Regions from separate parts of the Geobacter psychrophilus genome, predicted to be linked through region 2. Evidence: riboswitches for the same ligand, from Rfam matches in the RefSeq annotation. Region 2 holds a riboswitch; the other holds the start of a gene.

Region 1 (3,417 bases), 790 kb from region 2:
TCCGTTCGGGCTGCGGAGCACGTTCGGCCAAACCGCACGTGTTCTGGGGGTCAAGGCCGCTGAAAAGGGGGTCGAACTTCTGCTGGACATCGCCCCAGACGTCCCGGACCAGCTTACGGGCGACCCGCTCAGGCTGCGCCAGATCATCACCAATCTGGCCGGCAACGCCATCAAGTTCACCGAACGGGGTGAGGTGGTTATCAGCATCTGCTCGGATGCTCCTCACGATAACGCAATCCGCCTCAACTGTACGGTCCGCGACACCGGCATCGGCATTTCACCCGACCAGCTGGAATACATATTCACCCCCTTCACCCAGGCCGACAGCTCCACCACCCGCAGGTTTGGCGGCACCGGACTGGGGCTTTCCATCACCCGCAGACTGGTCGACCTGATGAATGGTGATCTCACCGTCGAAAGTACACCCGGCATTGGCAGCACCTTTCGGGTTTCCATCACCTGCGGTCTGCAACCTGAACTTCATCCGGAGCAGCACATGGCCCGGGAGCTTCTCGGCCGCAAAGCGTTTGTGGTGGATGACAATGCCGTCAACCGTTCCATTCTGGATGGTTTCTGCAGGATGTGGGGCATTGAATGCCGCTCTGCCGCCTGCGGCGTCACGGCATATGATGCCTTGCTGGCGGCCAGCCGGCAGGGGTGGACACCTGACGTGATCCTGATGGATATCCACATGCCAGGTCTGGATGGCTGGGAAACATCTGCCCGCATTCGAGCCATACCGGCCTTATCCGAATGCCGCATCATCGTCATGTCACACACTGCGTCTCCGCAGGATTCGGGACTGCGTCAATCGCTCCGGATCGATGGCTGCCTGTTGAAACCACTTATTCAGGAGGAACTCTACGAAGCCATCCGCCTGGCACTCAATGCCCCTGCAGCGGAGGCAGCCCCGCCAGTGTCACCAGGAGCGGTTGACTTGACGCCGGATCAACGGCTTTCGATCCTGGTTGCGGAGGATGCTCCCATCAACCAGAAACTGATTGAGCGGGTACTCGAAAAACAGGGCCACACGGTTACCATCGCCAATAACGGTGAAGAGGCGTTGCAGCTATGGCGGCACGCTGCCTTTGACCTGATCTTCATGGACATCGAGATGCCGGTTATGGATGGACTCACGGCTACAGCGGCCATCCGTGCCCTCGAACGGGAGCTGGGAGGGCATATCCCGATCGCCGCCATAACCGCCCACGCCCTTCAGGGGGATGAGGCAAAATGTCTGGCGGCCGGCATGGACGACTACATATCGAAACCGTTTAAGAGCCGCGAGGTGCGCGACGTTGTTGCCCGGCTGACCCCCCATGCTGAAAAGCATTCCTCCGGGTAAGGGATAACGGCATGCCACGCAGATTGTTGACTATGTTGCAGCGTGCAGCCAGGCAGACACAAATCTATTATTGACAATATTGGTGTATAACTGATATTCATATTCTCACGGTTTACACACAAAAAAGTAAACATACCTGCACTACTTATCTAGAGCGACCGAGGGACTGGCCCTGTGACGTCGCGGCAACCGGCCTGAAAAGGCAAGGTGCCAATTCCAGCGGGATCATCTGATCCCGGCAGATAAGGAAGGATGGAGCAATCCCCTTCCGACCCCGGATGGGGATTTCCATTTTTATCCTGCGCGACAGGATCAGGAGGTATGACATGCATATTTCAACACTGGCGGTTCAGGTAGGTCTTGAGTGGGATACCCGCACAGGCTCGGTAGCGGTTCCGGTCTACCAGACCGCCACCTTCAGGCACCCCGGCCTGGGACAAAGCACCGGCTTTGATTACAGCCGTTCCGGCAACCCTACCCGACAGACCCTGGAGGACGGCATCGCCCGCCTGGATGGCGCTGCCCGGGGTTTTGCATACTCCTCCGGCATGGCGGCCATCGCCAACCTGCTGCTGCTGTTCAAATCCGGTGACCATCTGATTGTCACCGAAGACCTGTACGGCGGCACCTGTCGCCTGTTCGACAAGATCTTCAGCCAGTATGGCCTGAGCTTCACCTATGTGGATACCAGCGACACCCCGGCTGTCCAGGCCGCCGTCACACCAGCCACCAAAGCCATCTTTGTTGAGACCCTCACCAATCCGCTCTTGAAATTCGCCGACCTGCCCGCCCTGTCAGCTCTCTGTCGCGAGCACGACCTGCTGCTGATTGCCGACAATACCTTTCTGACCCCCTACCTGCTGCGCCCGCTTGACCTGGGTGTCGACATCGCGGTCTACAGCGCCACCAAGTACCTGGCCGGCCACAACGACACCGTCGCCGGCCTGGTGACGGTCAAGGATCCGGGGCTGGCCGATCAGGTCTACTTCCATCAGAACGCCGTCGGAGCGGTGCTGGGGCCGCAGGATGCCTGGCTGACGATCCGCGGCATGAAAACCCTGGGCATCCGCCTCGACCGCCAGCAGGCAAATGCCCTCAAAATCGCCCTGTGGCTGAAAACCCATCCCCTGATAAACAAGGTTTTTTACCCCGGCCTGGAAGAGCACCCGGATCACGAGCTCATCCAGCGCGATGCCAGAGGCTTTGGCGCCATGATTGCCTTTGAGGTAACCAGTCACGCCCTGGTCGAACAGCTGCTGCTGAAGACGCAGCTGATCTCCTTCGCCGAGAGCCTGGGGGGGGTGGAGAGCCTGATCACCTTCCCCGAGCTGCAGACCCATGCCGATATCCCGCCCGAACTGCGCGCCCGGCTCGGCATCAACAACGTGCTGCTGCGCCTGTCGGTCGGCATCGAAGACGCCGATGACCTGATAGAAGATCTGCGCCACGCTCTGGAAGCATAGAAAGGAACATCATGAAACTTGCAACCAAACTGATCCACGGCGGCCCGAACGTCGACCCCCAGACCGGGGCACTGGGCGTACCGATCTACCAGATATCCACCTACCAGCAGACCTCGGTCGATCACTTCCGCAAATACGACTACGCCCGGGGGGACAACCCGACCCGCGAGGCGCTGGAGGACACCATCGCCGTACTGGAAGGGGGCTGCCGCTGCCTGGCCTTTGCCTCGGGCATGGCGGCCATCTCCACCACCCTGATGATCTTCTCCCCCGGCGACCACCTGGTGGTCTGCGACGATGTCTACGGCGGCGCCTACCGGGTGCTCTCCACGATCTTCAGCCGCATGGGGATCAGCTCCACCTTCGTGGACGCCACGAGTCTTCCGGCCATCGAGGCGGCGATCAGGCCGGAGACCAAGGGCATCTATCTGGAAACCCCCTCCAATCCCCTGCTGAAGGTCACCGATCTGCGCGGTGCGGTCGAGATCGCCCGACGGCACGGCATCATCACCCTGGTGGACAACACCTTCATGACCCCCTACCTGCAGCGTCCGCTGGAACTGGGCTGCGATATCGTCCTGCACAGCGGCACCAAGTTCCTCAATGGCC
Region 2 (3,417 bases):
GATTCCGGCCTGGCAGGAGGCTGCCGCGTCAATTGCCGCACGAATTGCAGCCGGCAAGGATGTGGCCTTCATTACCATCGGTGACCCGCTGCTCTACTCCACGTTTATCTATCTGCTGCGTATCTTCCAGGAATCATATCCACAGATTGCCATCGAGATCGTACCCGGTATTTCCAGCATCAATACCTCCGCTGCCGTTGCCTGTGTATCCTTGGCCGAGGCGGATGAACGGATCGCCATTATTCCGGCGACAGCCGGAATGGATAAGGTCATCGAGGCGCTGGCAACCTACGATACGGTCGTTTTGCTGAAGGTCAAACCGCTCTTTGGGGACATTCTTGCGGTTCTCAGGAAGATGGGCCGGGATCGAAGCGCGGTGTTTGTCGAACGGGTCGGCGGTGCCCGGCAGAAAGTGCTGACCAGCCTGGACGAGATGGATGCCCATACACCGGATTACCTGTCGTTGATGATTGTCAGGCGCAGTTGAGGTGACCGGTGGCGTAATGTAAAAGGCCCTTTCAGAATTGTTCTGAAAGGGCCTTTTCGCATTGTGAACAGCTTCTGCAACCGCACTAACCCTGCTTCGCAGGATACGTGCTACAGTGTGCTGCCTTTGGCGGGCACTATTTCATCGGTCGGTGCTGCCGGTTGTTCCAGAACGGGTACCCGTGTGACAGCGGGTACTTCGATTGCCGGAGCTGGTGCCGGTGCCTGCGGTGATACGGCTGGCGGAACGGCCTTGACCGGCTGCGCAGCAGGTGCCAGAGGACGGGATGTCTCGACGACCGGAACAGACGACTTCTTTTCTTTGTCATGGTCATACTTCAGGAACGAAACCATCTCATCAAACTGTTTGCTGTAAACATTCGATTCCTGCGTTTCACGCAGCATCAGATCCTTGCTTTTCTGATCCAAAGTGCGCCTGATGCCATCAATGGTTTTGAATTTGACATTGGCATTGGTTGTCATGTTGGCCTCTGCCTCATTGAAATCAGGATATTCCAGGTTTATCATCGGGTCGTAACTCGGGATGCGCTGCCGGAAGTTCGGGTATTCCCAGAGAATGGATCCACTGGCATCCAGAATCTGGGCCGTCATAATCAGATAGTTGTAGTCAGTGGTCAGGGATTTAAACTGGCCGTAGGATATTTCTTTGTCTGATTTGGTCAGTCCGCTGACCACCAGCAGCATGACCGCATCCAGGTTGTTCTTCTGAAGATAGTCGCGCAGTTCATCGTTCTTCCAGAAATATTTGTTGTACAGAACAGACGCATCATCACGTTTTTCACGTCGTGCAGAGAGTTTTCCATAGATGCTCTGCGGGTCACCATCCAGCAGTGCCACCGTATAAAAATTGCCGGTAGCCTTGAGCTTGCGTACAAACTGCTGTTCGTATTTGCGGTTCATTTCTGCCAGCAGTGAAATCAGCTGATCTTTCTCCGGATGTTTGATGTCTGAGTCCGCATCTACGATAATGGGGGCAATGCCAAGCACCCGGACCTTGTCAGCGAAGTTTTCGGTGGGAATGTTAAAGTGGTTCTGTGAACAACCCGAAATAACGGTGGCAAACAATGTGAAAACCAGCAACAATCGTTTCATATAATCTCCTTGCAGGCGGCGTGATACACCGGATTTCAATGAAGATGGTTATAGCAGATGCCTGCCCTGTTTTCCAGATAATTTGGCGGCACGTGCGAGCGGCCGAAGCGGCATGGTGCGGCGGTGTATTTGATTGACAACAGGGGGGTTCTTTCGTATTCTTGACCAACAAAACCTGCTTATCGAGAGTGGTGGAGGGAAAGGCCCTGCGAAACCACAGCAACCGGCCAATCAGGCGTCAGGTGCTAATTCCTGCCGGAAGGCAAAGATGAGAGGTGCGCTGTGAACCGTCGTTTCAGCCCCTTCTCATGTGTTGTGAAGGGGTTTTTTGATGTCCGTTGGCATTGTTACTGAACAATCCGTCACCTTTGATTCCGGTATCCGGTTGGATAGCGGTCGAATCCTTGCGCCAATCACCCTTGTGTATGAAACATACGGAACCCTCAACGCTGCTGCCTCCAATGCCATTCTGGTCGAGCACGCCTGGACCGGAAATGCCCACCTGGCCGGCAAGCTGAGCGCCGACGATCCCAAGCCGGGCTGGTGGGATACGATCGTCGGCCCCGGTAAACTTCTGGATACGGAGCGCTATTTTGTCATCTGTCCCAATGTGATCGGTTCCTGTTACGGCTCCACCGGTCCGGCCTCCATCAACCCCAAAACCGGCAAGCGCTATAACCTGACCTTCCCGGTCGTCACGGTGCGGGATATGGTGCGGGCTCAGAAACTTTTGACAGACTATCTCGGCATCCGGCAGCTGCTCTGTGTCATGGGTGGCAGTATGGGCGGGATGCAGGCCCTGGAGTGGGCCACCCAGTATCCCGACTCGATCGCTTCAGCGGTTGTGCTGGCCTCTACGCCGCGACCCTCTCCACAGGCGATCGCCTTGAACGCTGTAGCCCGCTGGGCGATCTTCAATGACCCTACCTGGCGCAAGGGGGAATATAAACACAACCCCAAGGACGGTCTGGCACTGGCCCGCGGTATCGGCCATATCACCTTTTTGTCCGACGAGTCCATGAATGCCAAGTTCGGGCGGCGATTTTCCGCCAAGGACGGCCAGTTCGATTTTTTCGGGCAGTTCGAGGTCGAGCGTTACCTGAACTACAACGGCTACAGTTTTGTTGACCGCTTTGACGCCAACTCCTTCCTGTATCTGGCCAAGGCGCTGGACCTCTATGATGTTGCCTGGGGGTGTGAATCCATGGCGGAGGCATTCAGTGCCGTAACGGCCCCGATCCAGTTTTTTGCATTCACCTCGGATTGGCTGTATCCCCCCTATCAGACCGAAGAAATGGTGACCTGCCTGAAAGGATTGGGAAAGGTTGTTGAGTACCACCTGATCGAATCGGCCTACGGTCATGATGCCTTTCTGTTGGAACATGAAACCTTTGCCCCCATGGTCATGTCGTTATTGACACGCATTGAAGGCTGAAACGATGACTCAGGGATGGGAGGACATCCGCAGCCTGCCGCTGTTCAGAAAACTGCGGCACGGTGTAGGCAGGGCGATTGCCGACTTTGACCTGATCACGGAGGGGGACCGGGTTGCGGTCGCAGTGTCCGGCGGCAAAGATTCCTACACGCTGCTGCTGTTGCTTGAGGAGTTGCGTCGACGGGCACCGGTTTCATTCGAGTTGATCGCGATCAATATTGATTCCGGCTATCCCGGGTATCGAACCGACGTCATCGAGGGGTTCCTGCGGGAGTACGGATTCAGCCACAGGATGGTGCCGACCGAGCACTATGCCATTATTCAGGACAAGCGTCGGCCCGGTTCTTCCTACTGTTCCATCTGTGCCAGGCTTAAGCGCGGGA

What was found. Region 2 has a riboswitch for S-adenosylmethionine ahead of metX (homoserine O-acetyltransferase MetX). Riboswitches for the same ligand answer to the same signal wherever they lie in the genome.
Region 1: another riboswitch for S-adenosylmethionine. It lies ahead of ACOCF6_RS05040 (trans-sulfuration enzyme family protein); the one in region 2 lies ahead of metX (homoserine O-acetyltransferase MetX).

What each region holds. Positions count from the first base shown of each region.
Region 1 is NZ_JBXDTU010000004.1:588,592-592,008, forward strand. It holds gene ACOCF6_RS05035 (response regulator) at 1-1,345, shown strand, start outside; SAM riboswitch class I at 1,488-1,594, shown strand; gene ACOCF6_RS05040 (trans-sulfuration enzyme family protein) at 1,672-2,808, shown strand; gene ACOCF6_RS05045 (trans-sulfuration enzyme family protein) at 2,820-3,417, shown strand, end outside.
Region 2 is NZ_JBXDTU010000004.1:1,377,947-1,381,363, reverse strand. It holds gene cobI (precorrin-2 C(20)-methyltransferase) at 1-487, shown strand, start outside; gene ACOCF6_RS08795 (hypothetical protein) at 598-1,599, opposite strand; SAM riboswitch class I at 1,776-1,874, shown strand; gene metX (homoserine O-acetyltransferase MetX) at 1,931-3,034, shown strand; gene ttcA (tRNA 2-thiocytidine(32) synthetase TtcA) at 3,039-3,417, shown strand, end outside.